Regions from separate parts of the Paenibacillus sp. IHBB 3054 genome, predicted to be linked through region 3. Evidence: riboswitches for the same ligand, from Rfam matches in the RefSeq annotation. Region 3 holds a riboswitch; each other region holds the start of a gene.
What was found. Region 3 has a riboswitch for cyclic di-AMP ahead of ACQ76X_RS32585 (C40 family peptidase). Riboswitches for the same ligand answer to the same signal wherever they lie in the genome.
Positions count from the first base shown of each region.

Region 1: linked by a shared signal. The riboswitch ahead of ACQ76X_RS30285 (ubiquitin-like domain-containing protein) and the one ahead of ACQ76X_RS32585 (C40 family peptidase) in region 3 are both predicted to bind cyclic di-AMP.
Region 2: linked by a shared signal. The riboswitch ahead of ACQ76X_RS18685 (hypothetical protein) and the one ahead of ACQ76X_RS32585 (C40 family peptidase) in region 3 are both predicted to bind cyclic di-AMP.

Region 1 covers NZ_JBOFBG010000043.1:44,884-55,573, reverse strand. The annotation lists gene ACQ76X_RS30320 (PSP1 domain-containing protein) at 1-191, shown strand, start outside; gene ACQ76X_RS30315 (initiation-control protein YabA) at 222-587, shown strand; gene ACQ76X_RS30310 (tRNA1(Val) (adenine(37)-N6)-methyltransferase) at 824-1,594, shown strand; gene rsmI (16S rRNA (cytidine(1402)-2'-O)-methyltransferase) at 1,594-2,499, shown strand; gene ACQ76X_RS30300 (AbrB/MazE/SpoVT family DNA-binding domain-containing protein) at 3,337-3,591, opposite strand; gene ACQ76X_RS30295 (HD domain-containing protein) at 3,897-5,180, shown strand; gene ACQ76X_RS30290 (TatD family hydrolase) at 5,235-6,005, shown strand; cyclic di-AMP (ydaO/yuaA leader) riboswitch at 6,204-6,431, shown strand; gene ACQ76X_RS30285 (ubiquitin-like domain-containing protein) at 6,722-7,882, shown strand; gene rnmV (ribonuclease M5) at 8,035-8,586, shown strand; gene rsmA (16S rRNA (adenine(1518)-N(6)/adenine(1519)-N(6))-dimethyltransferase RsmA) at 8,583-9,467, shown strand; gene yabG (sporulation peptidase YabG) at 9,570-10,469, shown strand.
Region 2 covers NZ_JBOFBG010000017.1:24,634-35,323, forward strand. The annotation lists gene ACQ76X_RS18665 (alpha-mannosidase) at 1-2,725, shown strand, start outside; gene ACQ76X_RS18670 (hypothetical protein) at 3,638-3,826, shown strand; gene ACQ76X_RS18675 (hypothetical protein) at 3,948-4,400, opposite strand; gene ACQ76X_RS18680 (hypothetical protein) at 4,429-4,938, opposite strand; cyclic di-AMP (ydaO/yuaA leader) riboswitch at 5,063-5,245, opposite strand; cyclic di-AMP (ydaO/yuaA leader) riboswitch at 5,666-5,854, shown strand; gene ACQ76X_RS18685 (hypothetical protein) at 5,961-6,377, shown strand; gene ACQ76X_RS18690 (glutaredoxin family protein) at 6,475-6,717, opposite strand; gene ytxJ (bacillithiol system redox-active protein YtxJ) at 6,714-7,040, opposite strand; gene ACQ76X_RS18700 (SDR family NAD(P)-dependent oxidoreductase) at 7,236-7,958, shown strand; gene ACQ76X_RS18705 (ThuA domain-containing protein) at 7,998-8,633, shown strand; gene ACQ76X_RS18710 (spore germination protein) at 8,771-10,534, shown strand; gene ACQ76X_RS18715 (spore germination protein) at 10,565-10,690, shown strand, end outside.
Region 3 covers NZ_JBOFBG010000052.1:16,337-27,026, reverse strand. The annotation lists gene ACQ76X_RS32615 (transglycosylase domain-containing protein) at 1-2,032, shown strand, start outside; gene ACQ76X_RS32610 (DNA-3-methyladenine glycosylase) at 2,136-2,816, shown strand; gene ACQ76X_RS32605 (AbrB/MazE/SpoVT family DNA-binding domain-containing protein) at 3,034-3,504, shown strand; gene ACQ76X_RS32600 (YwhD family protein) at 3,620-4,126, opposite strand; gene ACQ76X_RS32595 (M1 family metallopeptidase) at 4,231-6,258, shown strand; gene ACQ76X_RS32590 (hypothetical protein) at 6,270-7,100, shown strand; cyclic di-AMP (ydaO/yuaA leader) riboswitch at 7,321-7,459, shown strand; gene ACQ76X_RS32585 (C40 family peptidase) at 7,517-7,945, shown strand; cyclic di-AMP (ydaO/yuaA leader) riboswitch at 8,331-8,473, shown strand; gene ACQ76X_RS32580 (C40 family peptidase) at 8,479-8,970, shown strand; gene ACQ76X_RS32575 (GNAT family N-acetyltransferase) at 9,204-9,710, shown strand; gene ACQ76X_RS32570 (c-type cytochrome) at 9,817-10,173, shown strand; gene ACQ76X_RS32565 (4a-hydroxytetrahydrobiopterin dehydratase) at 10,278-10,565, opposite strand.

The DNA.
Region 1 (10,690 bases), on a different contig from region 3:
GCCTGAAGTTTGAGCATGATAATTACGAAAGCACGAAGGAAGAAATGCCGGCGGTAGGCAAGATTGTCGTAACCTCACTCGGTGACGGCAAGGTGGTAGGAATTAATGCCGGAACCCGCACGGTTCATGTACAGCTGTTTGAAGTGGGCAAAGTTAAGGAACTTCCAATGGATGATGTTGTCGTCAAGTAAACCATATAAGGTTACTTTCGGGGTGGAAACTTGGAGAAGATAAATATATTTGCACACATGCAGGAGATGGAAGCGCAGATGGAAAGCATGCGCGCAAGTCTCGGAGATTGGAAACAGACGGTTAAGGAACTGATGGAAACCAATCAAAGGCTTAGTCTGGAGAATGAACAGCTCCGCAAAATATTGAAGAGGGACGCACCTTTGGACCCTGCCGTTGATACTGCGGAGGCGGAAGCTCTTTTGGCTGCCAGAGAGGGAACAGAAGAGGTAGTTGGGGAAGGTTATGACAATCTGGCCCGGCTGTATCATGAAGGCTTTCACATCTGCAATGTCTATTTCGGTCATTTGCGCACAGAAGGTGATTGTCTGTTCTGCCTTTCTTTTCTTAATAAATGAGGATATCCAGCCGTAGGAGATTTACGCCTACGGTTTTTTTTGAATTTATGGGCGTAGACTGATGAAAGCGTGCATAGGTTCAGGCAAAACTAAGCGTATGCTTCCGAAGCAAGTTTGTTTCGGAGAATTTCATTGAAGTGTTGCTCAGGCAAAACTAAGTGTATGCTTTCGAAGCAAGTTTTGTTTCGAAGAATTTCATTGAAGCATATGCTCAACAAAACATTTAGGAGATTACAATGACGAATTTTTCTAACGAAATATCTGTTCCCTTACTGCCAACGGAGCGGGTGGATGATTTATTGACTCATGATCTGCGGATTATTCAGAGTGATGAAGTGTTCAGCTTCTCGATGGATGCCGTACTGCTGGCCCGGTTTGCGGGTATACCGCCACGCGGCAGAGTACTTGATCTTTGTACTGGCAATGGAGTTATTCCGATACTGCTCACTACACGAACCAAAGCTTCTATAGAAGGTATTGAAATTCAGCCGCGTTTGGCGGATATGGCCCGCCGTAGTGTAGCCTTAAACGGCCTGCAGGAGCGCATCAAGATACATGAGGGGGATTTACGCGAACTGCATAATGAGGCAGGATACGGTGTATACGATGCGATTACCGTTAATCCGCCGTACATGCCGCTTAACGGAAGCGATCTCAAGCTGAATACACATCAAGCGATGGCCCGCCATGAGCTTGGCTGCACGCTGGAAGAGGTGATTCAGGCATGTGTAAGACTGGTTCGCACCGGAGGCAAGGTAAGTATGGTACACAAACCACAGCGTCTGGTGGATATTATCAGCCTGATGAGACAAAACAGACTGGAGCCAAAGCTGATTCGTTTCGTGCATCCAAGAGCGCATTTGGAAGCCAATATGGTATTGATTGAAGCTGCACGCGATGGAAAGCCTGAGGTGCGTTTACAACCGCCGCTGATCGTATATAATGAGGACAATCAATACTGTCCGGAAATTATGGATATTTATTATGGAAACAAAGAGGGTAAATAATGACTATAACATGCCAAAGCAGCTTTCAAAACAACAATGATGGAATTAAACCGCCAGGATGCGGTTGTCTTTATCTGGTCGCTACGCCAATCGGCAATCTGGAGGATATGACTTACCGTGCAGTCCGCACTTTAAAAGAATGTGATATTATTGCCGCCGAGGATACAAGACAGACGCGTAAGTTACTGAGCCATTTTGAAATTACGCCCTCCATGCTGTTCAGTTATCATGAGCATAATAAGGCTGCCAGTGGACCGGAACTGATCCGCTATATAATAGAAGGTAAAAATTTGGCGCTCGTCAGCGACGCCGGTCTGCCGGCGATTTCCGACCCTGGAGCTGATCTTGTAGCACTGGCCGTCAGCCACCATATTCCGGTCATTCCGATCCCCGGAGCTAACGCGGCTTTGTCAGCTTTGATCGCCTCCGGCTTGCCGACCACAAGCTTTACCTTTGTCGGGTTCCTGCCCAGGGAGCGTAAGGATATCCGTAATGTATTATCCGCTGTTCGTTCTGTGCAGGGAACTTTGCTGTTCTATGAATCTCCGCACCGGGTAGCCAAAACCTTGGTTCATCTGCAGGAGGCATTCGGCAACCGCCGGGTGGTGCTGGCCCGTGAACTGACAAAACGTTATGAGGAGTTTCTGCGCGGCACGATTGAGGAATGTTCTGCTTGGCTGGCCGAACATCCGCCGCTTGGCGAATATGTAATCGTTGTTGAAGGGGAAAGCAAAGAAGAAGCTGAGATTGCTGAATCCTCCTGGTGGCGCGAACTCAGCATTGAGCTGCATGTCTCTCACTATGAAAACGCAGGAATGGCACGGAAGGAAGCTATGAAAAAAGCCGCCGCAGACCGTGGCTTGGCCAAACGCGATATTTACAATGCATTGTTGGACAGGGAGTAAAGGGCGTTTATCTTCGTAAAGCGATTCCCGTAGGGAGAGCAGGCAAAAGCAGAAAAAGCAGCTCACCAGCCAGTAACCAGCAAGCGCTAAAGTCACTGGCCCGTGTCACCGTAAAGCGATTCCCGTAGGGAGAGCGGGCAAAAGCAGAAAAAGCTACTCACCAGCCATAACCGGCAACCGCTAAAGTCACCGGCCCGCACCACCGTAAAGCAATTCCCGCAGGGAGAGCGGCAAAAGCAAAAAGCTACTCACCAGCCAGCAATCAGCAACCGCTAAAGTCACTGGCCCATACACCGTAAAGCGATTCCCGCAGGGAGAGCGGGCAAAAGCAGAAAAAGCAGCTCACCAGCCAGCAACCAGCAACCGCTAAAGTCATTGGCCCGTACCGCCGTAAAGCGATTCCCGTAGGGAGAGCGGGAAAAGCAGAAAAAGCAGCTCATCAGCCAGCAGCCAGCAACCGCTAAAGTCACTGAGCCGTGCCACCGTAAAGCAATTCCCGCAGGGAGAGCGGCTTTATCGCCCAAACGTTGCATAGGAGCGCCTTCGCACAGCCGCCATAGGCGCACGGCCTATGGCGAAATCCCTCGCATGGCAAGGCCCTGAGGGCGTGCCCGAAAGAGGGCCGGTCCACCGTCACAGTTACTCCTTTACGCGCGGCCACAAATTAGACAAGCTTCCGGGTGTCCAGAGGGCCGGGGCCCTTGGGGCCCTCCCTGTAGGGAGGGTTTGGGAGGGTAAAAAAACATAAAAAATACCTCCCGCATCAACGGGAGGCCAAGGAGATATAAAAAGGTTAGAATTAACAAATTGATTAGTTCCTATTATAACCTATTTGTTCTAGTTTGTCACAGGGGTAGGGATAGCAGAAATGCATTCATGACAAACAATTTTTCCTTTGAAATAGGTTACATTCTCAGCATTGCCGCAGAAAATGCAAGCTGGCTCGTATTTTTTAAGCATGATCCGCTCACCGTCCACGTAAATTTCGAGCGCATCTTTTTCTCCAATGCCCAGTGTACGGCGCAATTCGATCGGAATAACAACCCGTCCAAGCTCATCTACTTTTCTTACAATTCCTGTTGATTTCATCATTACAATCGTTGCTCCTCTCAATGTTCAAAAGCGTCATTATTCGACATTGTTCACCGTTTTATGATATTTATAATACCAACCATTCCCAAAACAGTCAACCTTTTTTGAGGCTAATTTTAAGGAATTTTTAAATAAAACTTTTATATCGCCTACATTACACATAAATTCATACAAATGCAGATAAATTTAAATTGTCGATTTGTAAAAAGTTAAAATGACACAGTTCGACAAAGTACGACATAATTCATTATTATACTACCTATTACCTCTAATTTCTAATTATATTATTCGAAGGAGTTGAACACATGAAGCAACCGCTGACAGAAGAGAAGGTTTTCAAAGATCCGGTTCATAACTATATTCACGTGCAGGACACAATTATCTGGCGATTGATCAATACCAAGGAGTTTCAGCGTCTGCGGCGCATCCGTCAGCTTGGCACCTCCTATCTAACCTTCCATGGTGCAGAGCATAGCCGATTTTCACATTCCCTTGGTGTCTACGAAATTACACGCCGCATCATTTCGCAGTTCGAGCGAAGCGGGTATAAGGATTGGATGCCGGAGGAGAGCCTGCTCACTCTATGTGCAGCGCTGCTGCATGATTTGGGGCATGGCCCGTTCTCCCATTCTATAGAAGAAGCCTTTGAAATGAACCATGAAGATTGGACCTGCCGGATCATTCTGGAGAACACGGAGATCACCGCGATTCTGCGGGATGTGGCAGAGGATTTTCCCGGCAAGGTAGCTTCGGTAATCTCCAAAACTTATGAGCATGAAATTGTAGTCAATTTGGTGTCCGGGCCTCTGGATGCTGACCGCATGGATTATCTGCTCCGCGATGCATACTACACGGGAGTAAACTATGGGACGATTGATATTGACAGGATCCTAAGAATGCTGCGCCCGTACCATGGAAGGGTAGTGGTTAAGGAGTCAGGGATGCACGCCATCGAGGATTACTTAATGTCGCGGTATCAAATGTACTGGCAGGTATATTTTCACCCGGTCACACGCAGTTCTGAAATCATTTTGCGGCAAATTTTCCGCAGAGCCAAAGAGCTGTACCAGAGCGGTTATGAATTCCGGTTCATGATTGATCCTTTAGGTGATTTGTTCCGCGGAGAGGTTACGGTGGAGCAATATCTGCTGCTGGACGAAGCTATGATCCAGACCGCCTTCATGCAGTGGACTTTGGAGAAGGATGAATTGTTAAGCGACTTGTGCAGCCGGTTTATTCATCGTAAACTGTATAAATATGTAGAGATGGAGAACCTTGATTCCGAGACGATTGACGAAATACGCCGCAGCTTTGCCGTGGCAGGGCTAGATGCTGATTATGATCTGGAAATTGATTTTCCGACAGATTTGCCCTATGATGTGTTTCGTGCGGGACAAGGCTTTGACAGCAAGCAAATTCTGCTGCTTGACCGCCATGACAAACTGAGGGAGATCTCTGAAGTTTCAGATATCGTACGCTCCATCAGCGGAATTCACCGCGGCCGTTATCACCTGTATTTTCCACAGGATAAGCTGCAGAAAGCCCTTCCAATGCTGCCTTCTTCAATCGCAGAAATCTTTGCAAAGTAATCCAAAAATACTTGGAATTCATCATAGAAATTATGACAGAAAAGGGGATGTAACATGCAATTGTTCGACACTCACACCCATCTGGATGCTCCACAATTCGACGAGGACCGCGAAAAGGTAATCGCCAATGCGCTCGAGGCAGGAGTTACCAAAATGATTAATATTGGCTTTAACAGGGAAACAATCCCAACAACCATGAAGCTTGCTGAAACCTATGATTATATCTATGCAGCCGTAGGCTGGCATCCGCAGGATGCCATTGACATGAGGGACGGTGATCTCGAGTGGATCGCCTCACTGTGCAGTCATAAAAAAGTAGTCGCCATCGGAGAAATTGGGTTGGATTACTATTGGGATACCTCTCCCAAAGAGGTACAGCATGAAGTGTTCCGCAAACAAATCGGACTAGCCCGTGAGCTGAAAATGCCGATTTGCATTCATAACCGTGATGCTCATGAAGATGTGGTGCGGATTCTCCGTGAAGAGAAGGCTGATGAAATAGGCGGGGTGATGCACTCCTTCTCCGGCAGCTGGGAAATAGCCAAAATGTGCCTGGATTTAGGCTTTCACCTGTCCTTCGGCGGACCGATTACATTCAAGAATGCCAGAGTGCCAAAAGAGGTGCTGGCCCAGACTCCGCTGGACCGGCTGCTGATTGAAACGGACTCGCCTTATTTGACACCGCACCCTTTCCGGGGCAAGCGAAATGAGAGCGCACATGTGAGATTAGTAGCAGAGGCTGCTGCGGAAATAAAAGGGATTGATTTACAGGAATTGGCGGAAATTACGTATGCGAACGCACTGGAACGATTTGGGATTGTCTGAAATCGGGAGTAAAAGCGGTGAAAAATGAAGTATAGCCGATATATTAAACTTTTTTAATTTAAAAACGGCTGAATATTACAATATTTTAATCATTTTTTTGCGTAAACGTGGTTGAATCGTCCTTTACAACATGCATCAAAACAGGATATCATCTTTTCAGTGCAGTGAGCTGTTGTTACTGTGACAGTCACTGAATCATGGATCGTCTCGCTGAGTCTCCGTATGGAGAACGGGGGAACCAATAATGCCTGCCGCATGTCCGTACATAGAGTACAACACAGAAATGCCGCAGAATTTATTTGATTTCTTCACGTGGTCTTTGGGGTGAATTTGAGGGCAACCGCCGTGAGCGGGTGACCTAAGATAGGGCGTCTCTCTTATGCCCGAACCCGACAGCTAACCCCGTAAGCGCAAGTAAGAGAGGAAACCTCGTGCATAAACATTCCCGCGTATTCTGACATCCGGAGAAGCCACGAAAGAGTCCTCTGTGAACTCTTTTTTGGGCTTTTTTTGTTTTGAATAATGCGAATGTTCCCAGCATACTGTTATATAACAGGTATCTGGAGTAATTATGCCGGGCAGGCGATCCATGAGCAGGAAACGCTGAAGCAATGCGGGCGTATCCTGTTGCAATCTCAAACCTAGTTTCGTCAGCAATGATACAGTCACCTTGATATACAACTTGACGACGGGGCTATGTAAGGAGGATGGAGAGAGTGGGCGTATTCCAACCAGAAGTATCCCATGATTCGCAATCATCCAGCAGGTCTTTCGCATTACGGTGGAAGCAAGTGAATCCTCGCTTACTTTCGCTTGCAGGTGCGGTATCAATCGTTATCGCGCTGCTCATTCTGCTGTACGTACACGGTCAGAGCAAGAAAGAGATATTTTTAGTAATAGACGGGAAAGCACAGACGCTGGAAACGCGCGAAGCGCTGCTCAGTGATGTGCTGGCTAAGGAACAAATTTCGCTGCAGCCGCATGATGAATTATCTATTGGCCTTAGTGATGAGATACAGGACGGCGACCGTGTCGTGATCAATCGTGCGCAGAAGTTTAGTCTCACTGCGGATGGAGCAACAAAAACGCTGTACACCACCGAAGACACTATCGGTGACGCCATTAGCAAACTGGGTTTAAGCCTGGAGAGCAATGACAAGATATATCCTTCGCTTGACACCACAGTATCGGCTGGCATGGGAATTAAAATTGTCCGCATCAACAAGCAGGTTGTAGAGCGGAAGCAAAATTTGCCATTCCAGGTCATTAAGACCTCAGATCCTTCCCTGAACAAGGGAACCGTAAAAGTGGCACAGTTAGGCGCACCAGGCGTCATGGTCCAGCATATCGAGAAGGTCTACCAAGATGGAGAACTGGTCTCTATGCGCATGATTGGCAAGGAAGTACAGACGGTTACCAAACATAAAATTGTTTATGTTGGTACGAAACCCCTGCCAAAGCCCGTTGTAGCTGCTGTGACAACTTCCAAAAAAAGTACGGCATCCAAAACAACCAAAGTTTCCGCAAAAAGCAGTAACGTCGTGCACAAGGCAGGCGTAGATTTCCAATACAAGAAGATGATCAAAAATGTGTCGATGACAGCCTATTCTTCAGAAGAACCAGGCATTGGGACCCGCACGGCTTCTGGCACACGTGTAACAGAAGGCCGGACAATAGCTGTGGACCCGAATGTAATTCCTATCGGCTGGTGGGTGTACATTGAGGGATTAGGGTTTCGCCGAGCAGAGGATACCGGCGGTGCCATCAAAGGCAACAAGTTGGATGTTTATTACGATTCACTGAGCCATGCCCGTAATTTCGGCCGCAAGTCCCGGACCATTTATGTGATCGGTCCAGTGAAGCCGGAGCTGAATTAACGTGGTCCGTTTTTGCAAATTAACGGTTTATAAGCTATAGTGAGGGTAGCACTGACAGAACGGGCTGCCGCTCATCACTTATACATTCTTTAGCCAAAAAGAAGGGGAGCGAATCCTCTTCTTTTTGTGTTTTACAGGAAGGAGCAACGTGTATGATTAAGGAATTAATTGTGGTGGAAGGCAAGAGTGATACGGTTGCCGTCAAGCGGGCGGTGGAGGCCGATACGATAGAGACTGGCGGTTCAGCGGTAGACCGCAAGGTTATCACCAAGATAGCCCTAGCAATGGAACGCAGAGGCGTGATCATCCTTACGGATCCCGATCATGCCGGCGAACGCATCCGCAAGATTGTCTCCTCCAAGGTGCCAGGCTGCAAGCATGCATTCATCCCGGAGAAGGATGCTACACGCAAAGGGGATATCGGTGTTGAGAATGCATCACCGGAAGCGATCCGTCATGCGCTGCAGCATGTACATACCTCCTTTGAAGGGGCCCCTGCCCTAATTGGGCTGGAGGATCTTATGGCGGCTGGCATGCTGGTGCATCCGAGAGCGGCTGAGCGCAGGATGGCGCTGGGCAACGTGCTCGGCATCGGGTATTGCAACGGCAAACAGCTGTACAAGCGGCTGGCTATGTTTGGCATCACGCGGGAAGAATTCTCCGGAGCTCTCGCACAAATTGATCAGGGAGGCATTACTTCATGAGTGGCAATAACAAGATCTCATCGCCAGTACGGACCAAAGAAATTATTCAGCGCTACGGTTTTTCGTTCAAAAAAAGCCTGGGACAGAACTTTCTGATCGACCAGAATATCCTTGATAAAATTGTGGACGCAGCAGAATTAACCGACTCTGCGGGCGCCCTGGAGATTGGTCCGGGTATCGGAGCGCTTACTGAACGGCTGGCCATGGCTGCGGGTGCGGTGACTGCTGTAGAGATCGACCGCAGACTGATCCCAATTCTTCGGGATGTATTGTCTCCATACCCGCATGTCAAAATCCGCAATGATGATGTGCTGAAGGTAAACTTGCAGGAACTGTTCACAGAGGATTTTGCAACCGTCGACAAAGTAAGTGTGGTTGCCAACCTGCCGTATTATGTGACAACCCCTATACTGATGAAACTGCTGGAGGAGAAACTTCCGCTGGATAATATCGTGGTAATGATCCAGAAGGAGGTTGCTGAGCGTATGGCGGCCTCTCCGGGCGGCAAAGAATATGGAAGCCTCAGCATAGCCGTGCAGTACTACAGTGAGCCTGAGCTGGTCTGTATTGTGCCGCGTACGGTCTTCATCCCGCAGCCGAATGTGGAATCTGCTGTAATCCGGCTGAAGGTCAGAGAACGTCCTCCGGTTGATGTGGCTGATGAGAAGCATTTCTTTGAAGTGGTCCAGGCTTCCTTCACCCAGCGGCGCAAGACAATAGCGAACAATCTCAAGGCCCGCTTCTTCCCGGGAGAAGGCCGTGAGCGCCTGGAGGCGCTGCTGGCTGAGGCTGGCATAGAACCAACCCGCCGCGGGGAGACGCTGAGTATTGCGGAGTACGCCCGGCTTAGCGCTGTGCTGCTGGCGGCAGGAATCGCCTAGAGTATGTAGCGTGAAACATCGCGCTTTATCTTTTGAAAATGTGGCTGTTTAAGAACCAACCATGACCTTTGCCCATACGATGGGGGTAGAGGTGGTGTTGTCATGAATTTAGGAGACTTGGTCGTTCGCAAATCTTATGGTGGAGATGTAACTTTCCGGGTGGAGAACATCGTGCAGAGTGGAGCCGTAATCAAAGGCACAGAATTCCGCCTGTTGGCGGATGCTCCCCTGGACGACTTGGTTCAAGTGCCGCCTACCCGTATTACAGAACGGGGACAGCAGGCACAGATCAAAGCGAAGGAATCATTGACAAGGTTGCGTAAGGACCGTCAGGAACAGAGCCAGCGCAGCGGAGAGACTGTTGCCGGAGGCTGGCCGCAATCCCCCAAGGAGGCGGCTTATTTCGAGGTGCCGGGAAAAGTGCTGCATTTGGACGGCGATGCGCTTTATTTGAACAAAAGTCTTAGCTTGTATGAACAGCTGCGGATTCCCGCAGAAGGACATCATGTTCATGAGTCCAAAATGGCGGAGACGTTATACCGGCTTCTGCCCCGTGTGCGTCCGGATATCGTAGTTATTACTGGCCACGACGGGGTGCTGAAACAGCCGCATACTTATGATCTCTACAGTCTCAGCAGCTACAAAAATTCGCAGAACTTTGTGGCAGCTATTGGGGTTGCAAGGGAATATGAACGGAATTTTGATGCCCTGACTATTGTGGCGGGAGCCTGTCAGTCGCATTTTGAGGCACTGCTGGGGGCGGGGGCCAATTTTGCCAGTTCGCCGGGGAGAATCCTGATTCATGCGCTGGATCCGGTCTATATAGCGGCCAAAGCCTCTTTTACCTCGATCCGTGACACTGTGAGTCTAGGCGATGTACTGAATCATACCATCAGCGGCAACCAGGGAATGGGCGGGATAGAGACACGCGGCAGCTTCCGGATCGGAATGCCTCGCCTGCAGAATCTTTCCGCGCTGAAAGTTACCCCGTCGGCGATATAGTATCGTGGGCCCGGAAAGGCCGTACGCAATAATTTTCCAGAATGGCAGGAATAAAAAAAGGAAAGGATAAGCATAACGCTTTTCTTTTCCTTTTTTTGTTGTGGAAGCCGTATAAGCGGCGACAGCCTCCGGTATATTATTACCGATAACAAGGCACCTCGGTCGGCACCCTTTCGTTCCAAAAAAATTCCGTTGACAACTATTTTGGCATCATCTATAAT
Region 2 (10,690 bases), on a different contig from region 3:
TATGCCTTACGAATATCATCATATGCTGCTAATCGAATTGATGGATAGGCTATTGGATACACTCGATCAAGATCCGGAATACCGTTACTTCCACTTGGACGGACAGACGATTATCCGCGAGGATTATTTGCAGGTCCGGCCGGAGCAGAGAGAGCGGCTGGATCATTATATCCGTGAAGGACGCATCCATTTCGGACCTTGGTATGTGCTGCAGGATGAGTTCCTTACCAGCGGTGAAGCTAATCTCCGCAACCTGTTGATCGGACATATGGATGCCAAGCCTTTCGGAATCATCTCGAAAACGGGTTATTTCCCGGATTCCTTTGGAAATATGGGCCAGGCGCCGCAAATTCTGCAGCAGGCAGGAATTACGAATGCGATCTTCGGGCGTGGTGTGAAGCCAACAGGCTTCAATAATACAGTAGGTGAAATGGATAGCTATGAGTCGCCTTACTCTGAAATGATCTGGCGCTCTCCGGATGGCTCGGAAGTGCTTGGTGTGCTGTTTGCCAACTGGTACTGCAATGGGATGGAAGTTCCTGCCGATCCTGCCCTTGCGAAAGCTTACTGGGATAAAAATCTAGCTGACGCTGAGAAGTTTGCTTCTACACCGCATCTGCTGTTTATGAACGGATGCGATCATCAGCCTATTCAAACCGACCTGTCCCAAGCTATTCAGACAGCATCCAGCCTCTATCCGGACGTTGAATTCGTGCATTCGAATTTCGACCAGTACCTGAAGGCGCTGGAAGACAATCTTCCCGGAGATCTGGTGACTGTAGAAGGCGAGCTGCGCAGCCAGCATACGGATGGCTGGGGGACGCTTGTTAATACGGCATCTTCCCGGGTGTATTTGAAGCAGCTTAATCAGGCAGGCCAGACTCTGCTCGAGAAGGTTGCAGAGCCGCTCGCTGCGTTTGCCAAGCTGGCAGGATTGCAGGCCTACCCGCATCATCTGCTGACTTATGCTTGGAAGACACTGATGCAGAATCATCCGCATGACAGTATTTGTGGCTGCAGCGTGGATGAAGTGCACCGTGAAATGGTGACCCGCTTCGCCAAGAGCAGCCAGATGGCAGAAGCCATCGCAGCACAGAGTGCCGGTGCGCTAGCTGAAGCCATTGATGTTGCCGGGGTAGCGGCATGGGGGGAAGCCCCTGTTCCGTTTACAGTGTTTAATACGAGCGGCTGGTCGAGAACCGGAACCATTACAGTGGAGCTGATCACGGTGAAGAAATATTTCCCTGAAGGGCCAACTCCGCAGTCCCTGGCGAGAGAACTGGGGCAGGAGCCGCTGGGTTCCTTTAAGGTAATGGATGAAGAGGGCAAAGTGTATCCGGCCACGCTTGAAGATCTGGGTGTCCATTTCGGATACGAGCTTCCCAAGGACCGTTTCCGTCAGCCTTATATGGCCCGGAAAGTCAGGGTTACTTTCCCAGCAACAGAGGTTGCCGCTCTGGGATACCGCACGTATGCACTGGTTGCCGGAGTGCCGGATACGGCTGCTGCCGTACTTGATGCCGTTAAGGTGCAAGGCAATACTATGGAGAACGCCAAGCTGAGTGTTGCTGTTGCTGACAACGGTACAGTCACGGTTACAGACAAAGCGTCAGGTGCTGTATACGCAGGACTTAACGCTTATGAGAATACCGGTGATATCGGCAATGAATATGTATACCGCCAGCCGGAAGGTGAAGCGGCGCTCACTACTGAAGGCTTGCAGGCTGAGATTACATGGGTTGAGCAATCCCCATACCGTGCTGTGGTGGAGACAGTTCTGCGCTGGGAGATTCCGGCCAGCGCCGATGAAACCTTCCTCACGGAGAAGCGCGAAATGGTTCCATTCACAGAACGCCAAGCCAAACGTGCTGCGCAGATGGTTCCGCTTGTACTGACTACGCGTTATACGCTTGAAGCCGGCAGCGGAATGCTTCAGGTCAGAACAAGCTTCGATAATCTTGCCAAAGACCATAGGCTGAGAGCGTTGTTCCCAACGGGCCTTGATAGTGATCATCATTATGCAGATTCGGTCTTTGAAGTGGCCAGACGCAGCAACAAACCTGCTACGGAATGGGTGAATCCAAGCAATGCCCAGCATCAGCAGGTATTCGCCAGTGTTGCTGATGGAGTGAACGGACTTGCGATCGCCAATAAAGGCTTGAACGAATATGAGGTGCTGCTGGACGGGAAGAACACGATAGCAGTTACGCTGCTGCGCTCATCCTCCGAACTAGGTGACTGGGGCGTGTTTGAAACGCCGGAGGCACAGTGCTTGGGTGCGCAGAGTGTAGAATATGCGATCATTCCTTATACAGGTGATGGTGCAGTATCCGGTGCATACGCACAGGCATACCAGTATCAGATTCCGTGGACCGTCGTCCAGACACAAGGTCCTGCCAGCAGAGTTGCCGCGGTGTCCAGTAACGGGCAGAACCCTGATAGAGTAACACTGCCGGTATCCGGACAGTGGCTAAGCTGGAATTCTAACGCTTCACCGCTAACCTTCTCTACATTAAAGTTTGCGGAGGAGACTGGTGATCTTGTTGTCCGCTGGTATAATCTTGGTGCAGAAGCGACAGAACTTAAGGCTCATCCTTCATTTGAAGCTGTGGCTGCATATGAGAGTGATGTTCTGGAACGCCGCGGCACCAAACTTGACGCAGATGATCAGAAAGTGGATGGCTACAAAATAATTACTCAGGTTTACCAATTAGAGAAGAAATAAAAAGTAGATTCGGAATGATTAAAAGAATAAAAACACCTCCAAGAGAATGGTCCTTTTTCGTAAATAATGACCTTGGAGGTGTTTTTGTATTAGAGTGTGTCTTCAAACTGGAAGAGCTCTGAGGAGGCAGGGGTTTAGTATTGAAAGTAGGGTCCCTAAAAGCCTGCAGCGGGTTCGTTTACTCGTAAAGGACTCAGGAGACGCTATGGAGAGTAAAACCCCTGTTTATTCTCTTTTGCGGACCCAGACGACCTTATCTGCTCTGCATTCTATCTAAAAACGGCCATCAGGGGGGAATAACTGCGCTGGAGTCCGTTTTCCTACTGTAACGGGCTAAAAGCCCCAAATAAGTGCAACTCGGTCCGTTCGCACTCAGAGCCAGGAATACACTTTCCGGACGCACACACGCCTTCGGAAGAAGAGCGAATTCTCTGAAACACCGAAACGTAAGCCTCCACCAAAAAAACTACCTAGTGGCGAAATGCCTTTCTCCGCGTGTGGTCAGAAAATAGTACTGTACCCATGATTCCTTAGGGCATACAGCAGCAGGTTTTGGCGGGGAAGCGGTTTGAAGACACGCCCTAATGAAAGTGTGAATTATCCTATTGTTGGACAATGCGTGTCCTGATCCTGTAAACGTACATTTTTTATGGAAATAAGAGTAAAGGAAATGTGAATAAGTGGATAATGATCAATTGAATTATAAATAATACGTTGCGCGTTAAGAGAATGAATCAGGATCTTGTCCGACAAACACCCAGTATATCAAGGGTTTATTTGGAGATTTGAGTTGCGAAAATTGAGTGAGTTATTAATGGGATTTTATTGGTGTTTTTGACACGACTTCAGTTCAGAGCCAAACTGGATCAGTGGAGGTTTATGGTGTATGTTATTTAATAAGGAGTGGTAATCTTGAAAAAAAACAATCAAATCCCCGCGATGCTCGCAGCTTCAATTCTGCTGATTCTGCTCAGCAGCATGCTTAAGCCGGAGGGCTCTACTCTGCTGGGTGTGCTGCAGACGTTAATGCTCGGAGTGGGCTTGCTGGGCTGCTGTACAGCGGCCTGGAGATTCGCCAAAGGCGGCAAGGGCAAGAGCTGAGTATAAATAGAAAAGGCCGCGGCACTATGCTGCGGCTTTTTCGTGCGCTTCGACAAGTTGCCCATTACATCAGCGGAGATAAGAGAGGGGTCCACAGTGGTTCTTTAATCTATGTGAGCAGCTATACAACAAATAAGTTTGCTTCAGGCCGCAACGTTTCCAACCGGCACATTTGCTCGCGCACATGTCTCAGCCGGGTTTTCAGCACAGGCACGCTTTGCTCAAGAATGGTGCTGATTGCCGGCAGGGGCAGCAGCATTCCGTACCATAACACCTGCACAATCTGATCCTCCCAGGCTAATCCATTGGAAACAAAGAGGCTGCACTCCTCCGCAGCCCGGGAGCACTGCTGAATGCACTCCCGGTAGGCAACCAGAGAGAAAGGCTGCGGGATGAAATCATCATGAAGGTACCGGGTATAAAGCTCAGTGAAGGTCTTCATCGCAGTCTTTTCCGCAACGGCACCCTCTCCCAGCAGCAGACTGGTGAGTGCATAAATATTTCCGGTGTTCTTTTGGACATATTCCGCAAACTCGCTGGCAGCTGTCCATTCCGGGGATAATGGGTCTGGCATGTCTTCACGTTCCTTCCTGAATAAGAAGTTATAAGATGGAGAAATAAGCGATGGATCTGTCCATTAGCTCGGCTATGTCCGGTTCCTGCCAGCTGCCTTTATGCAGCAGGGAACTTGAAGGTTTATAGTACATCCGTCTGAAGGGGGGCGTACCGCCGGCCCCAGCTGTACGGGAATAGGGGACCATCTGCAGATGTGACGTGACGACCTTGCCTTGCAGCTTGGCTTTTAAATCCAGCAGGGCCGTTTGCACGATTTCTTGCTGACCCGGCTCCCACTGCGCACCTAGCTGCTGTACAATTTCGATGGCTTCTTCCAGCCTGTGATTGCGTATACTTCTCAGGAAGCTGCTCCATTTAATGACGTCAAAATGATCGCCTTCCGCAGACAGTATCCCCGCTCCCCAGCTGCACCCAGCCTTGCACGTAAGCTTCAGCACACCATACCGGCACTTGCCGGATGACTCCGTGGCATGATGGAATGGCCAGGGGGCATCGAATACAAACACTTCTATACGTAACAGCCTGCGCTGGTTCATTTCGTTTTCCCTCCTACCCATTTATAAGCTGCAGACTCCGCACAAAAAACCGCAGCAGAGGAGGACCTCTGCTGCGGTTTTGGTACAGGCTTAAATACACCTGGCGCAAAAACGTGGCGGATCAAGGTTCTCTCTAGTCGCTTACGGGGTTAGCTGTCGGATTCGGACGGTGAGAGTCGCCCTACCTAATGAGACCACAGTCTCCTTCGGATTCACCCCAAGAAAGATTCTTATCTTCCAGTTAAGGCCCTGCGGGCCTGATGGTTCCCCCGTTTCCCGCATTGCGGGAATTCAGCGTTCATATCGCATTTCATGCATTGGATTCAAACCGAATCATACCTTTTCGCATGAGCTTTGTAAAAAGAAAAAAACATTCTTCTGAGCCGATTTTCAGGGGATTCTGGCAAAAGAAACGATAAGAAGTGCTAAAAGGGTGTTTATCAACGCTTTTCGGCTTTTTATCTCGTGCATACGACTGCTTTTGAATTAGGGTGATCAGAGCACAAAAGGCAATTTGCTCAACATCGGGTGAATAAAATCACAACGCTGAATGCTTTTTCGCAAATCGTTGATAAGCCGAGTAAATAAGAGGAATGATGAGATTGAGGCTTAAGTAAGCGCTACCTGATCTGGATTGGGTTTACTAAATGCATTATTTTGGCAGGTTTGGCGGTTTACAAGGTAGTGATTGCCAGAGTATGATTACTTCTGTTTACTACACAATCGAATACGCAGTCCGCTTAATTTCCGTTATGGAAAGCGGGGGAACCAACAATCGGCAGCCGATGTGAGAGTCGGAGCCGGTTATGGGGTGAATCCTGTGAAAGTGCGAGAGAATGCTCGCATGGATACAGGTAGGGCGACTCTCACTGCCCGAATCCGACAGCTAACCTCGTAAGCGTATTAGAGAGGATGAGCACAATGTGACCGCTAATTGGACCACAGAGGGAATTCCTTTGTGGTTTTTTGCTGTGTTCGTACGGGCAAATGAAAGGAAGTCCTAAGCCGGAGGAGAGGAAGATATGGCGAATTCGGAAGAATATGTACTCATTAACGCTCCGACTAAAGCGGGGGAGCATTTTATCAAAATCTTAAAGTTTAGAGGCTACAAGATCGCAGGAATCGCCAACAATGCGGCGGAGAAGCGGCGTCTGGAGGAGCTGGGAATCGAGGTCAATCTTGTGGTGGATACACATCATCAGAATACATGGTTCCGCCCCTCTTTTCCGGTAGGCAGAGTATTTCTGTTCGAGAGCAGTGTGACCTTATGCTGCCGGTATATCCAGATGTGCCGGACCTGGACGACAAAGCCAATATACGTAATTACGACTTCGATGAATCCCAGACTGGTCTATAAAGGACTTGGAGCGGATTCCGTCATCTATTCCCACAGCGGAAATGTCTCTTTTCTGGCGGATGTCTCAACGAATCCAGGATAAGGCCAAATAAAAGGGCAAATAAAAGGCATCCCCTGGACAGAGGTCCAAGGAGATGCCTTTTTCAAAATATAAGCATTTATATGCCTCACGCTATGAATTATTCAGCGGTTGCTCCAATAAGCTCCTTAAGTTCGGAAACGTTGAAGCCTTTGACTGCGCGGCCTTCGTACACAGTAACAGGCACACCCATGAAGCCCAGCTTCTCGACTTCTTCCTGATACACTGTACTTGTCATAACATCACGCACCTCGAAGCTAACGTCTTGCTCGGTCAGCCACTGTTTCACTTGATTACAGTCGCTGCATCCTGTGGTGGAATAGACAATTACCGGCTGGCTCATTGGCTCACAGCTGCCTTGATGGCATCCCGGGTGATTTTCCAATGGGAGGTGTTCCAACGGACTTCGCCGTCTTCCAACAGGAAGATCTGCGGAGATTCATGCTTGATCCCGAAATCTTCGGCAATCTGATTGGATAGCGGACGGTCTTCAATCACATGGACAATGGCAGCAGGAGTCTCGGAGCCTTGCGTATAGGCTGTGAATTCCTCGTTGGCCTTGGCGCTGATCGGGCAGGTAGTGCTATGCTTGAAAAGCAGTTTTTTACCTGGTTGCGCAACATATTGCTGCAGTTCTTCCAGAGTATGAAGTTGTTGGATAGACATCGGTATCTCACCTTCCTATAAGTACTTGTAACTACGATTGTAACATAGTTCAAAATTAAATCAAAAGGAAGTTAGAGCACCCCTTTCAGCGGAATTACAGTCCCATGAAGGACGTTGAAAAAACGTGACTGCCATGCTAATGTGAGAGAGGTGCTGCGTGTATCCTGAAGAATCGTAAAGGGTGTGTCCATAATCATGAAAAGGGTTGCTTTTGTTACCGGTGCTGACCGTGGTTTAGGTTTTTTTCTGGCAAGCTGGCTTCTAGAGAACAAATATTCCGTATTTGCCGGTCAGTATATGAAGGAGTCGGAATCGCTGGACGCACTGAAAAAGCAGTACCCGGACCGATTAACTCTGATCCCGCTGGATATCGGCGACCGTGAGAGTGTCAAGCAAGCGGCACGTAGCATTTCGGGCAGTACCGCTCATGTTGATATGATTATCAATAATGCCGGTATTATTCATAGAGCTGATGATGCCACGATGCTTGTTGATATGGACGATGAAGCCATGGCTCACATTTATAATGTAAACACGCTTGGTTCTTTGAGGGTCAGTAATGAATTGATGGGCCTGTTGATGCAGAGCAAGCAGAAATTGATTGTTAATATCTCCTCAGAAGCCGGAAGCATTGGCCGGAACAAACGGATTAATATGTACGGATACTGTATGTCCAAAGCGGCGCTTAATATGCAGTCCTCCCTGTTGCACAACCATTTGAAGGTGATGGGCGGGCAGGTTATGGTCTTTCACCCCGGCTGGCTGCAGTCCTATATGAATGGTGAGAAGGCTCTGGAGGCACCTATTCCTCCTGAAGAGTCGGCGCGCAAGATTATGAATATCGTGCAGGAGCACAAGAAGTATATGGGTGAGGAGCCGGCTTATCTCGACCTGGACGGCAATGCCTGGCCCTGGTAACTATACACTAAGAGAAGCAGGAAGAGAGGCGGGAAGAACATGTCTGAATGGAAAGCACTTGCACTTGGCAGCTACAGTGAGGTGAAATACCATCCTTTTGCCGGTGTGGATCATGAGATTAAGCACATTCTGTCACCTGATCTGCAGGTGGAGGCTTCCGAAGATTACAGTCTCCTGAACAAAGACAACCTTGAGGGATTGAAGCTGCTTATCGCCTATACCGAATTTTCCGATCAGACAATAGCCCCGGAGCAAAGTGCCGCTTTGCTGTCTTATGTAGCGGGGGGCGGAGGTCTGCTCGTTGTACATAACGGAATCTCCCTGCAGCGGAATCAGGAGCTGGGCGCCATGCTGGGCGCACATTTCACCCATCATCCGGAATACACCTCCCTGCATATGAAAATACCGGCACACGGGCATCCCATTATGCAGGGGATTAGCGAGTTCGTCATCGAGGACGAGCCGTACTACTTTGAAATGCACCCTTATTTTGAGACAACTGTGCTGGCAGAGTACCTTCATGAAGGGGCCATGCGTCAGGCAGCCTGGTGCCATGAGTTCGGACTTGGCCGTGTAGTTTATCTGATGCCGGGGCATCATTTGCCTTCCTTCTCGGTAGAGCCGTTCCGCCAAATGATCCGCCGAGGCGGAATGTGGGCAGCCGGGCTGCTGTAACCTCCTGCATTGAATTGTTTTCGCACACCATAACAGCTGTATGTTCCCCAAGAGGGGCATGCAGCTGTTTTTTTTGATGTATGAATGTTCCAGCTTCGGTCAAAATAGGGTTACGAATAAAAAGGGGGACGCATGGAATGTGGAAGATGCTATGGGATCTTGTGCCCGGCTGGAAGGTGCTGTTTCAAGGTTTTGTCATCTTCGTCGTTCCGGTCGTCTTAACCCGCCTAATGATCTGGCTCCGAATGAAAGAGGGCAAGGCGAGCACCCGGGGTATGCGGGCTGAAGGTAAAAAAGGCGGGGGTGTTCCAAGCTCCGAAGATACGGGGGAGGCGGATCAGACCAGCATCGCTGTGCAGAATAAAAAATCCGCCACAGCCGCCCCCCCTGCTCTAAACAACGCTGAACAGGCCGCTCCATCCATGACCTATACCGGAGAGTTCCACCGCGATGTACAGTCCTTCAGGGAGATAAGTGCCGATATGTCCGACGTCAATGTCAGAGAGCTGCGCATCGGAAGCCTGGAAATCAAGGCCGCGCTGTTTTTTGTAGATGGACTTACGGACAAAGAGGGTATGGACCAGAACATCCTGATGCCGTTGATGAACACGGTGCGGCCCTTTGAAGGCATGACCGCAGCCCCGCCAGCAGAGATATTGAAAGGGATTATCGTGCACAAGGTAGTACAGGTCTCGGAAATTGAATATACCGACCAGCTGAGACTCTCGCTGCAAAAGGTATTGTTCGGCTCTGCGGTATTGCTGATTGAAGGAATGACAGAGGTTTTTATACTGGGTACTCCGAAAGGCAACACAAGAAGTGTGGAGGAGCCGATATCGGAGGCGCTTCTGCGCGGTCCGCGGCTGGGTTTCAATGAAACGCTCAGTGATAATACGGCGATGCTGCGCAGACACGGGCAGAGCACGGAGCTGGCCATGATTTCTTTTACCGTGGGAGAGCGAATTGAGAAGGAACTGGTGCTGACCTATCTCAAAGGCGTCGCCAACGATGAGCTGATTAAGGAAATCATCCGGAGAATCAAGACGATCAATATAGATGATGTCCAGGAATCGGGATATTTGGAACAACTCATGGAAGACAACTACCTCAGCCCCTTTCAGCAGATCCAGAACACAGAACGCCCGGACCGGGTCATGGCGGCGCTGTTGGAGGGAAGAGCGGCCATTCTTCTGGACGGCACGCCGTTTGCACTGCTAATGCCGACTACCTTCGGAATGCTGCTGCAATCACCGGAGGATTATTATGACCGCTGGTTTTCGGGTTCACTATTGCGGCTCCTGCGCTTTTTTGCCGCATCAGTCTCGCTGTTTGCTCCGGCGCTCTACATCTCTTTTCTCTCGTTTCATCCCGGGCTGATTCCTACCAAACTGGCGATCTCAATCATCAGCTCCCGGCAGGGCGTCCCCTTTGCTACATTAATTGAAGCGCTGATTATGGAAATCTCTATCGAAATATTGCGTGAGGCCGGCCTGCGCCTGCCCAAACCCATTGGACCGGCCATGGGCATTGTCGGGGGTCTGATTATCGGCCAGGCGGCGGTAGAGGCGGGGATTGTCAGTCCGATTCTGGTCATTGTCGTTGCGGTTACAGCGATCTCCTCTTTCTCGGTTCCCATGTACAGTGCGGGGATTACCTTGCGCTTTCTCCGTTTCCTGGCGATGTTTTTCGCTGCTGTATTCGGGCTTTACGGTGTCGTTATGTTTTTCCTCCTGCTCAGCAGCCATTTGATTAAGCTGAAAAGCTTCGGGGTTCCCTACTTAAGCATGGTTACTCCCTACAGGATGAGCGATTTGCGCGATTTCATTATCCGCATCCCCCTGCAATTGATGAAGCGCCGTCCTGCATTGCTGCAGCCCAAGGATCCAATACGTAAAAAATAAACCACAACTCAGGAGATCGAGGTGAGAACCATGAATGCGAAAGTACAGGATAGCATCACGACGAGCCAAGCGACCATTATTATGGTCAATTACATCCTCGTAGCAGGCGTATTCACCCTTCCCCGGACAACTGTACAGGCCGCCGGCACTCCTGAT
Region 3 (10,690 bases):
CCGCTTCCGCGGGCTGTTCCGGCTGCTGGCCGTCATGACCGTACTGTTGCTGCTCGCTTCCGGGGCATTGATCGGCTATCTATATCAGAAAGACCTTCCTCCGATCGGAGATGATATCCGCTCCAAGCTGCTCGATTCCCGGGGCAATGTGCTGGCCACCTTCACCAACGATGGGCGCAGCCGGGACCCTGTAAAGCTGGAAGAGATTTCTCCCCTGCTCATACAGGCAACACTGGCCGTGGAGGACCGTAAGTTCTACGACCACTCCGGCTTTGATCTAAAAGGTATGGCCCGGGCTGTACTCGTCAATCTGGAGGCGGGCGAACGCACGCAGGGGGCCAGCACCCTGACTCAGCAGCTTGCGCGCAATCTCTACCTGACCCATGAGAAGACCTGGACCCGTAAGGCGAAGGAAGCTTTATATACGATGCAGCTTGAGATGAAGTTTAGCAAAGACGAAATCCTGAACATGTATTTAAATGAAATCTATTACGGACATGGAGCCTACGGCATTGAAGCGGCTGCACGAATGTATTTCGGCAAAGCTGCGGCGGATTTGGATCTGGCCGAAAGCGCCATGCTTGCCGGGATTCCCAAGGGCCCGACCTACTATTCGCCGTATACGCATATGGAGAATGCCAAGAAGCGGCAGGGCATCATTTTATCCGCGATGGCCAATGTAGGCGATATTACCGATGCGGAGGCCAAGACGGCAGCCCGGGAAGGCTTGAAATTCAAGCCTCAGGGTCAGAAGGACACCACTGTAGCCGCACCTTATTTTCGCGACTATGTGCGCAGTCTTGTCATCGACACCCTCCACATCAGCAGCGATGAGCTGGACCAGGGCGGGCTGAAAGTCTATACCACTCTTGATTCCGATATGCAGCAGGCGGCAGAGGATGCTGTCGATAAAGGAATGGACGGCAGCAGTGAGCTGGAGACCGCCCTTGTCTCCATCGACCCCCGCACCGGTTATATCAAAGCGATGGTCGGAGGCACAAATTACCGCACCAACCCGTTTAACCATGCCTTGGCCACAACGCGCCAGCCGGGATCTTCCTTTAAGCCAATCATGTATTTGACCGCACTCTCGTCCAAGACGATGACCGGACTGTCTGTCTTTAACAGCCAGCCGACGCTGTTCCATTACGACAATAACCGCAAAACCTATCAGCCCCGCAACTTTGGCGACAAATATCTTGGAGAGATCAATATGCGTCAGGCGATTGCCGCCTCTGACAACATTTATGCCGTGAATACCATTATGAAGGTAGGGGCGGATAAGGTCGCCGAAATGGCCGCTAATATGGGTATTGGCAGTCCGCTGCAAAGCGTACCCTCACTAGCGCTCGGCACCTCGCCGGTCAGTCCGCTGGAGATGGCCTCGGCCTTCGCGGTGATTGGCGGCGGAGGGGTTAAGCTGCCTGTGACGGCTATCCTCAAGATTACTGACTCCAAAGGCAATCTGCTCTATGAGGCTCCGCAGGGCCAGGGGCAAAAGGTTGTCGAGCCGGCAGCGGCCTATGTGCTGACCCGTCTGATGGAAGGTGTATTCGAGAGCGGCGGAACGGGAAATCGTGTTGCCTCCGTTATCAAACGTCCCGTGGCCGGCAAGACCGGCACCACTGACACCGACGGCTGGATGGTCGGCTTCACCCCCGAGCTGTCTACCGCAGTCTGGGTAGGCTATGATAAAGGACGTGAAATCGCCACATCTGACGGAAGGCGGGCTGCGCCAATTTTTGCCGAGTTCACGGAAAAAGCGCTGGCAAACGTCCCGCCAAAAACTTTTCCGATTCCCGACGGCGTAGTCAGCGTGTACATTAACCCGCAATCCGGCAAGCTGGCCACAGCCGCCTGCCCCGAGAAGGAGCTGGAAACCTTCATCAGCGGTACAGAACCTACGGAATATTGTGACCAGCATGGTGCAGGCGAAGACACCGCTCCATCCGGCGGATCAAAGGACAACGCAGTCCCTGCCAAGGATGAACATTCCTTGTGGAGCGACATTAAACGCTGGTGGATGAACTGATCCTTGTTGCAGCCATTGCCCCGTCTGCGCTACGATGGGACCAATAAACGGCAGAAGCACAGGCTTTAAACCCTGCTTCGCCAGGGAGAGGTGCCATCAATCTATGAATGCGAATAACGCTGCCAGCGGCAGGGAACCGTTCCCTTCTTCTCCACTTCTGTCCCCGGAGATCTATGCGCATACAGCGCTTAGGGCCGCGCCGCTTCTTCTTGGCCAGCATCTGGTCCGGCGCACGGAAGACGGGGATATACGCTGCCGCATCGTGGAAACGGAAAGCTACGGAGGCGCTGAAGACAAAGGCAGCCATGCTTATGGGGGCCGCCGCACCGCCAGAACCGAAGTAATGTTCAGCTCCGGCGGCACCGCCTATGTATATCTCATATATGGTATGTACCACTGCCTCAATGTGGTAACGGCCGCGCAAGACAATCCGCATGCGGTATTGATCCGCGCGGTGGAGCCGCTCACTCCCGCCGATGCGGAGCGGATGGTATCTTACCGGGGCATAGCCGTCAAGAAGCCGGCCGACCTGTCGGGCGGTCCGGGCAAGCTCTGCCGGGCGCTGCGGATCGACAAAAGCCTGAATGAAATCCGCCTGGACGTACCGGGCAGGCCGCTCTGGCTGGAGCAGGGCGCAAGCCCCGAAACTCTTGATATTGTACAGGCTCCCCGCATCAATATTCCCTATGCTGAAGAATATGCGGAGCTGCCCTGGCGTTTCTATCTCAGGAACAATCCTTACGTTTCGGTAAATGATAAGCAGGCCAGCTCTTTCAGAGTTTAAAGATTTCCCGCCCTGTTTCGGTATCCCGGAATTGGGTAAAAAATAATGAACCCTAATCAGCCTCTGCTAGCGGACCTCCGCAGGCAGAGGCTTTTCATCTCTTTAATCGCCAAATCTCTATAAATGAATGCGCTTTCCCCGTTCTCTTAACTTACAATTACTGTTATAATCATAGATATCCACACAAAAATATAAAGATGCAAATGAGGGACATGAGATGAAAGATACAGGCATGATCCGGAGTTTAGACAGTCTTGGTAGAATTGTGGTTCCCGTAGAAATCCGCATGACACGTAATATTGACATTGGAGATCCTATCGAGTTTTTCATTCTGAATGAAGAGATTATTGTGCTCAGAAAGTACACCTCTACGGAATGCACCTTTTGCAGAAGCCTCGACCATGTGACTTACTTTAAAGATCAGTTTATTTGCAACAGCTGCCTCAAAGAGCTGGGAGATCCCGGGCTGGTTTCCGATGTGGCAGAACAGCCAGCAAGTCCCGTTGAAGACAACACTGCATTACTGCGTGGCGGCCGGAGAACAAAGACAGAGGAAATGAGCCAGCGTCTCGAGAAGGCCATCGCGGACCATCCGTATGCCAACCAGAAGGAGCTTGCCGAGGTTCTTGGCATCAGCCAGGCCAGAGTCAGCCAGCTAAAGCGCAAGATCAATGCAGCAGGCAGATAAAAGAACACAAACATCTTGATTCATCCCTCATGAGCATTCAAAAGGCTTGGCCTTTCCCGTTTCGGGAGGGCCAAGCCTTTTAGCTTGAAACAAAGTATGTTGCGGGGGACATCTCCTATTCCGACAGCGCCGCTTTCAGCTCTTCCGGAGAGGCATTCCACCAAGCTTCATTATGAGAAATCAGCAGCGATTTAAGCGCCGCTCTCTCCACTGTACCGAGCCCCTCCAGAATGATCTTCCGCTTCAGGGCAGCATCCAGCTTGTTCACATGATCGGCAAGAATTTTCCAGCCGCGCCGTGCCTCTGTATCAATCCACATCTCGCAAGCGGTAATGCCCCCGAAGAACTGGCCCTCCGCCGTACGGTCTACGGCTACCCATACAACCCAGACCTGTCTGCCTGCCGGCACATCCTCGCGGTTCATGGAGAACTTAATCCCCTTCTCTACCTTACTCTTGGCATGCATGGCACCGATATCGATAACTGCTTCACCGCCGTCAATAATAACGGGCGATACATTGTTCAAATCAATGGAGCCTGCGCCGAAGCCTTTATGTTTGCTCTTGGCATTCACAATATTTAAGGCAATCTGTTTCTTGCCCTCCGGTTGTATGTTATCCACAAGTGCACATCCTTCCCTTTCACTAATAATTTAATTTTAGCTAATAATGCGGCGAATGCAAACATATACATCCCGTAGATGCTTGTCACGGGAGGAATCACAGTATGAAGCCACTGTCATTAAGGTACGTTATCGTCTTTGCGGCCCTGTCCGCCCTCACCCTGCTGGGAGTGGGAATAGGGGGCCTTTCAGGGTATGGTGCAGAGCACAGCCCTGCCGTTCTAACTGCTGCTGTTCAAAAAGAGGCCAAGTCCCCCGCTGCCCTGCCTAAGCCCAAAGCCGTGCAGCCCGTTCTTCCCGAGAGCACTCCCCTTCCGGTCTCGGAGGCGTTAAGCCAGCGGGTAGTGGAGTATCATATCGACGTGCAGCTGCTGCCGGACACCACCTCTCTAAGAGCCTCAGAGACGGTGACCTGGACTCACCCGGGCCTAAAACCGGTACAAGAACTCTACTTTCATCTCTATCCAAACGCATTTGCTTCTGAAGACACAACGTTTATGAAAGAATCTGGAGGCGAACTCCGGGGTGATGCCATGCCAGCGAACGGATTTGGCAGTATGACCCTGACCGACCTCCGGACTACGGAGGGAGTCTCGCTCATGCAGCGGCTGCAATACGTGCAGCCTGATGATGGCAATGTCAATGACAAGACACTCGTAAAGGTGCATCTCCCGCAACCGGTTAACGGAGGGGAGAGTGTTACGCTTAAAGTCCAGTTTGAAGTTAAGCTGCCCAAAATATTCGCCCGCATGGGTTCCGCCGGCAATTTCGTGATGGCCGGGCAATGGTTTCCCAAACTGAGCGTCTATGAACCTGCCGGTACCCGGGGTGTACAAGAGGAAGGCTGGAATCTGCACCAATATCACGGGACATCCGAATTTTACAGCGATTTCGGTATCTACAATGTAACCATCTCCGTCCCCCCCAATTATATCGTTGGCGCAAGCGGGTTCCCGGTCAAGAGCGCCAAGCTGAAGCAGGATCAGAAGGTGTACCAATTTTATGCGGATGATGTGCATGACTTCGCCTGGGCTGCTTCCCCGGACTTTGTGGTGGCCGAGGAGGCCTTCTCTACAGACCGTGTACCGGGTGTGAGAATCAAGCTTTATCTGGACCCGCTGCATAAACATCTGCAGGAGCGTTATTTCCAGGCAGCGAAGGCCGCCCTGACCAACTTCAGCAAATGGTACGGACCTTATCCTTACTCTACATTATCCATCGTCGTACCTCCCAAAGAGGGCAACGGCGCCGGCGGGATGGAATATCCCACGCTGGTTACTGCTTTTGGCGCGGCCGAGGCTTCTCCAGGCACCTCTTTGGAGCGCACCGTCATTCATGAGATCGGCCATCAATATTTCTACGGGATGCTGGCCAGCAATGAATTCGAGGAGGCCTGGCTGGACGAAAGCTTCACTTCCTACGCCGAAGACAGGCTGATGGAGCAGGAGTATGGGGTATCATCCAATCATGTCCTGCAGGCCAGCCTGGTGACATCCTCCCAGCCGCTTGACCTGGAAACCTGGAAATACACTCCTGCCGATTCCTATGCCCGGAATGTGTACATCCGCGGCAAGCTGGTGCTGAAGGATATCGAACAGCAGGTTGGAACCAAGACGATGGATGCCATAATGGCAGCCTATACCCGTAAGTTCCGCTTCCGGCATCCTTCTACCGCCGACTTCCAGAAAATCGTGGAGAAGGTGACCAAAAAATCCTGGCAAGCCTACTTCGACCAATATGTATACAGCGGCGGTTCTCCGGATTTTTCCATTGATCATATTAAAACCTCTGACCCTAAAAAAGAGGGCGGCGATGACAATGCCCGTTACGAAAGTTCAGTAGCGGTCAGCAATAAAGGAAATCAGTATGGTGACGTCCTCATAAAGTTCACCTTCCTGGATGGCTATACCGTCCAGCAATTTTGGAATGGGAAAGAGAAGGAAACCACCTTTCAGCTAGCCTACAAAGCGCCTCTTTTGTCCGCAGAGATTGATCCGGAGCACTCCATTCTGCTGGAGAGTAAGCATCTCAACAATTTTAGACTGGCGGAGCTGGAGCGAAAGACGCTCTCCCGCTGGACACTTAGTGCAACGAAGCTGCTTGAAACCCTGCTCGGAACTCTTGTCTGGTGAGGTGAAGGATTGTGAAAAGATCGATAACCCGCGGCTGGTACAGCATGAAAGAGCAATTTTATATTCTGATCCTGCTTTTTATCTATCGGCTGCTTTGGGGCTATTTCCTGTACAGATTCGTCAGGTCAGCCCTCATCCCGGTGCTGCTCCGTTATCCCGATACACACGCCGGCGGCAGCGGAATAGGCAGATTGCTGTATTATATCGAAGGACAGACTGCACTGGGCACAGATCCCGGGGTGCTGCGCTGGCTCTGGCTGCTGCTGGCCCTGTCAGCGCTACGGCTGCTATGCTCCCCCTTTATCCGTGCAGGGCTGCTGCATGAGCTGCACCAGGAGCGCAAAGGGGAGCGGGGAATGTTCTTTTTTCCCGGAATGAAGCTTCACGGACTCCCCGTACTGCTGTTCAGTCTAGCCGAATGGCTTCTGGCCGCAGCGCCGCTGTATTGGCTTCTCCCCAAAATGTACGGGCTTCTCCTCAGCGGTATTCTCGATTATACCCTGCTGCTGCGACTGGTTCCTTATGTTCTGGCCTGGCTCCTGTACTTCTACCTGATCCGCATTCTGCTGCTGTACATGCAGTTTGGCTACACCGGAGGAACAGGCATGTTCTCTTCCTTGCTGGTTGGCCTGAGGGTAATCCTCCCTTCCACCTGTATATCTGCACTGTTCGGCGCCGGCGGACTGCTCCTGCTGCTGCTCTCCGGAGTGACCGCACTCTTCTGTCCAGGTCTGCCCGCACTGCTGTTCCGGCAATTTTCACCGCTTCCCTCAACGCTGTTCAAAATGTGGAGCATAGCGGGGCAGTACCACCTTTGGTGCAGCAAAACATTTCCACAATAATTACGCCAGTCCCTTGGCATAATAGAAGAGTCACTGCCCCAGATAAAGGGCGGGACTCTTCTTTTGGTTACAACGTGATTTAGGGTATTTGCAAAACTGTAAATCCTCTGGTACAATGATGCCTGTACCAGTAGTAACAACTTTGTAATCTTTTGAAACTAATTTGAAGCAAATGAATGTGCCTTTAAGCATTTAACCTTGTCGATACGTCACTGTTTCGGTGCATAAAACGCCAAATTCCCGGCACCGGGAAGTGGGGGAACCATATTTTGGGTGAATTGATCTCGCTTTAGAGGGGTCATAGGGGAACCTTCTACCGAATCCTTAAGCTAACCTCGCAGGCCTTGGAAGGAGTACATCTTTTGAGAAGTCATAATTTTAAGAAGAAATGCACCGCAGCAGCATTAGGGCTGGTGATGGTGCTCACACTTGGAGCAGGGAGCGCTTTCGCCGACTCCAGAATGGATACTGTTATTACAAAAACACTGGGAACGACGTATAAAACCGGAGGCATAAGCACTGCCGGCTTTGATTGTTCTGGATTCACCAAATATGTATTTAAGAATGTTGGCCTTACCTTGCCCCGCACTTCCAAAGCACAATTCAGCGTTGGAACCGCCGTATCACGGAATAACCTCCGTTCCGGCGACCTGGTATTCTTCAATACCCTTGGCAATGGAGTCTCCCATGTCGGCATTTATGTCGGCAACGGAAAATTCGCCCAATCCTCTTCATCCCGTGGTGTAACTATCAGTTCAATGAGTCAATCCTACTGGGCCAACCGCTACGTTGGAGCCAAACGAGTAATGAGCACAACAGCTTACAAAGCTATCGCTTACGATTGACATCCCTCAGGCATTTCATCCTCCAATAAATAATTGTAACTTATAGAAATCCGGAAACTGATTATTGCCGTAATCATTTCCGGGTTTTTCCTTTTTATCTTCCTTATTCTACCTTTAACACGTATTTGAGGTCTGTGAAACACCTTTTTACTAAAAATCCCAACAAATCTAAGATAAAGCTTACTCAGCGCGTAAAGATAAGACCTTAAAAGCAAAAATAACTCTTAAAAAGTGCAAATATTATGCATTAATATGTTTTAAGTGATTGCCAAGTGGCGAAGTCTTTGTTACAATTATCGCAGTGAGTTTTTAGTAACATTTTTGTAATTATTCGATCGGGTTTTACAAAGGTTTTGTCATGTATTGGTTAACAAGCTAATCCTAATCAACAGTCGTGCCGAGTTCCCTAACCATTAGGGAAACGGGGGAACCGATTTTGGGTGAATTGACCTCCTATTCACAGAGGGGTCATAGGGGACCTTCAACCGAACCCTTAAGCTAACCTCGTAGGCATTTGGAAGGGGTATTCACTTTTGAAGAAGAAGCTAGCAGCAGCAGTACTAAGCTTTTCCATTATGCTTACCATCGGAGCAGGAAGCGCTTTCGCGGATTCCAAAATGGATAAAGTCATCGACAAGGCCATCGGAAGTAAATACGTATCCGGCGGTGTATCGACCAACGGCTTTGATTGCTCCGGATTTACAATGTACGTTTTTGATAAGATCGGTATCAATCTGCCACACCAATCCGGTTCCCAATACCAAATGGGTACTGCCATTTCCCGGGACGATCTGAGAGCGGGAGATCTTGTATTTTATAATACAAGCGGTAAAGGTGTATCCCATGTCGGCGTTTATGTCGGTGAGGGCAAATTCGCACATGCTTCATCCTCCCGTGGTGTAACCATCAGCACGATGAGTGACAGCTACTACGTCAACCGCTACGTTGGCGCCAAACGGATCATGAGTACAGATGCTTACCAATCCGTTACTTCTGATTCCCAAGACAATGATGATGTACAATAAGTTGTCGTAAAATGGGCTCTCTTCCATGATTTTTGCCGAAATCTGGAGGGGGCCTGTTTTTTTTGTCTATAAAATTACTTACCCCTCTCAATATCCGCAAAACATAAATCTCCCCAAATTTCCTCCATTTCATAAAATATTTCAGAAAATTTCTGAGTCGAATCAGGCCAGTTATGGATATAATTAGGTATAGCTAGTGCTGTTGCTCCCCATGAAAGGAGGTCGTTGGCCTTATGATTAGCTCCCCCGTTACATTCCATGTGGTTCCCATGGAGATCAGTCATGCCGAAGACATCGCCGCATGGAATTACAAAACGCCTTATAATATTTACGAATGGATGCCTTGGTCCCAAATGGAGGCGCTTGGCATTGAATTTGGCGATCCAGAGCTACGCAGAGACCAGTATGTTTCCGTGGTCAACGAGCAAGGCATCCTTTGCGGCTTTGCGCAGTTGTTTCCGATGGAGGGTGTGGTCAGGCTGGGTATTGGAATGCGCCCCGAACTTTGCGGACACGGTCTTGGCCACATTTTCATGGAAGCCATCGTTCAGGCCGCACTGAAGCGTTATCCCGAGCGGGAGATTGATTTGGAAGTATTGACCTGGAACCAGCGGGCGATCCGAACATACCAAAAATGCGGCTTCACGATCACGGATACTTATGAACGCCTTACTCCAACCGGAAATAAGCCATTTTATTGCATGGTCTATGATAAACAACATAACGTTCCATTAAATTGAAAATTTTAGTGTTGAAATCGTCCACTTTTTTGACACAAATGCTATGATAACGCTTCACCATCCTATATAATGTAGGAAGCAGCTTACATGGAGGGGACGGATGAAGATGCAGAAATGGATCATGGGCGGTTTGTTTTTCGCAGCCTGTGCCTTTGCGGTAGTGCTCTTGTTCACATTACCCGGCAAAGCAGAGGTCGCCGAAGAAAATAACCCGACGATGCCGCAAGTCACACTGGATGCCGCAAGCGCCGAAGCGATTGTACAGGCAAGCTGCATTACCTGCCACGGTGATCAGCTACAGGGCGGTCTAGGCCCTAGTCTGCAGCAGGAAGGCGGCCAGCATAACGCAGAAGAAATCTACACCATTGTTACGAAGGGACGCGGCCAAATGCCGTCTTTCAAGGATAAGCTCGCTCCCGAAGAGATTGCGAATGTCGCCATGTGGCTTGCAGAGAAGAAATAAACCTGACCTCAAAAATACAGAATGCCCGTACAAAGGATATTCAGAGCATCCTTGCACGGGCATTTTTTATATCCATTCCTATGATAGGTCGGTTTCTCCTGCGCCTAACGCGTTTTATCGAAAGCTTCGTTAAATTCATGCGCCTGGCGGAACTCTAGCGCGGCAAGCCCGCTCTCTTCTTTTGCGGACAAGCGCAGAATCACCGTTTTGTAATCAATTGTGATATGCGGATGATGATCGAAGGCTTCCGAGATCGCAGCCACCTCATCCACAAAGGCGATACCCTTCATATATTCATTAAACATATATTTGCGCACCATCATATTCGGCTCCAGCTTCCAGCCCTCCAGCTTACTTACCTGCTCACGCAGCTCTTCCTCCGTAAAATGCAATTTGTTTCCTCCCTTACTAAGTTAGCCGTAAAGTCCGTACAGCCCAGCTCCCCATATCCTTTAAACAAAACATCCCTCAGCTTCGGTAAAGTCCAAGGGATGCGCCAGGATGAAGGCTTTTTTTC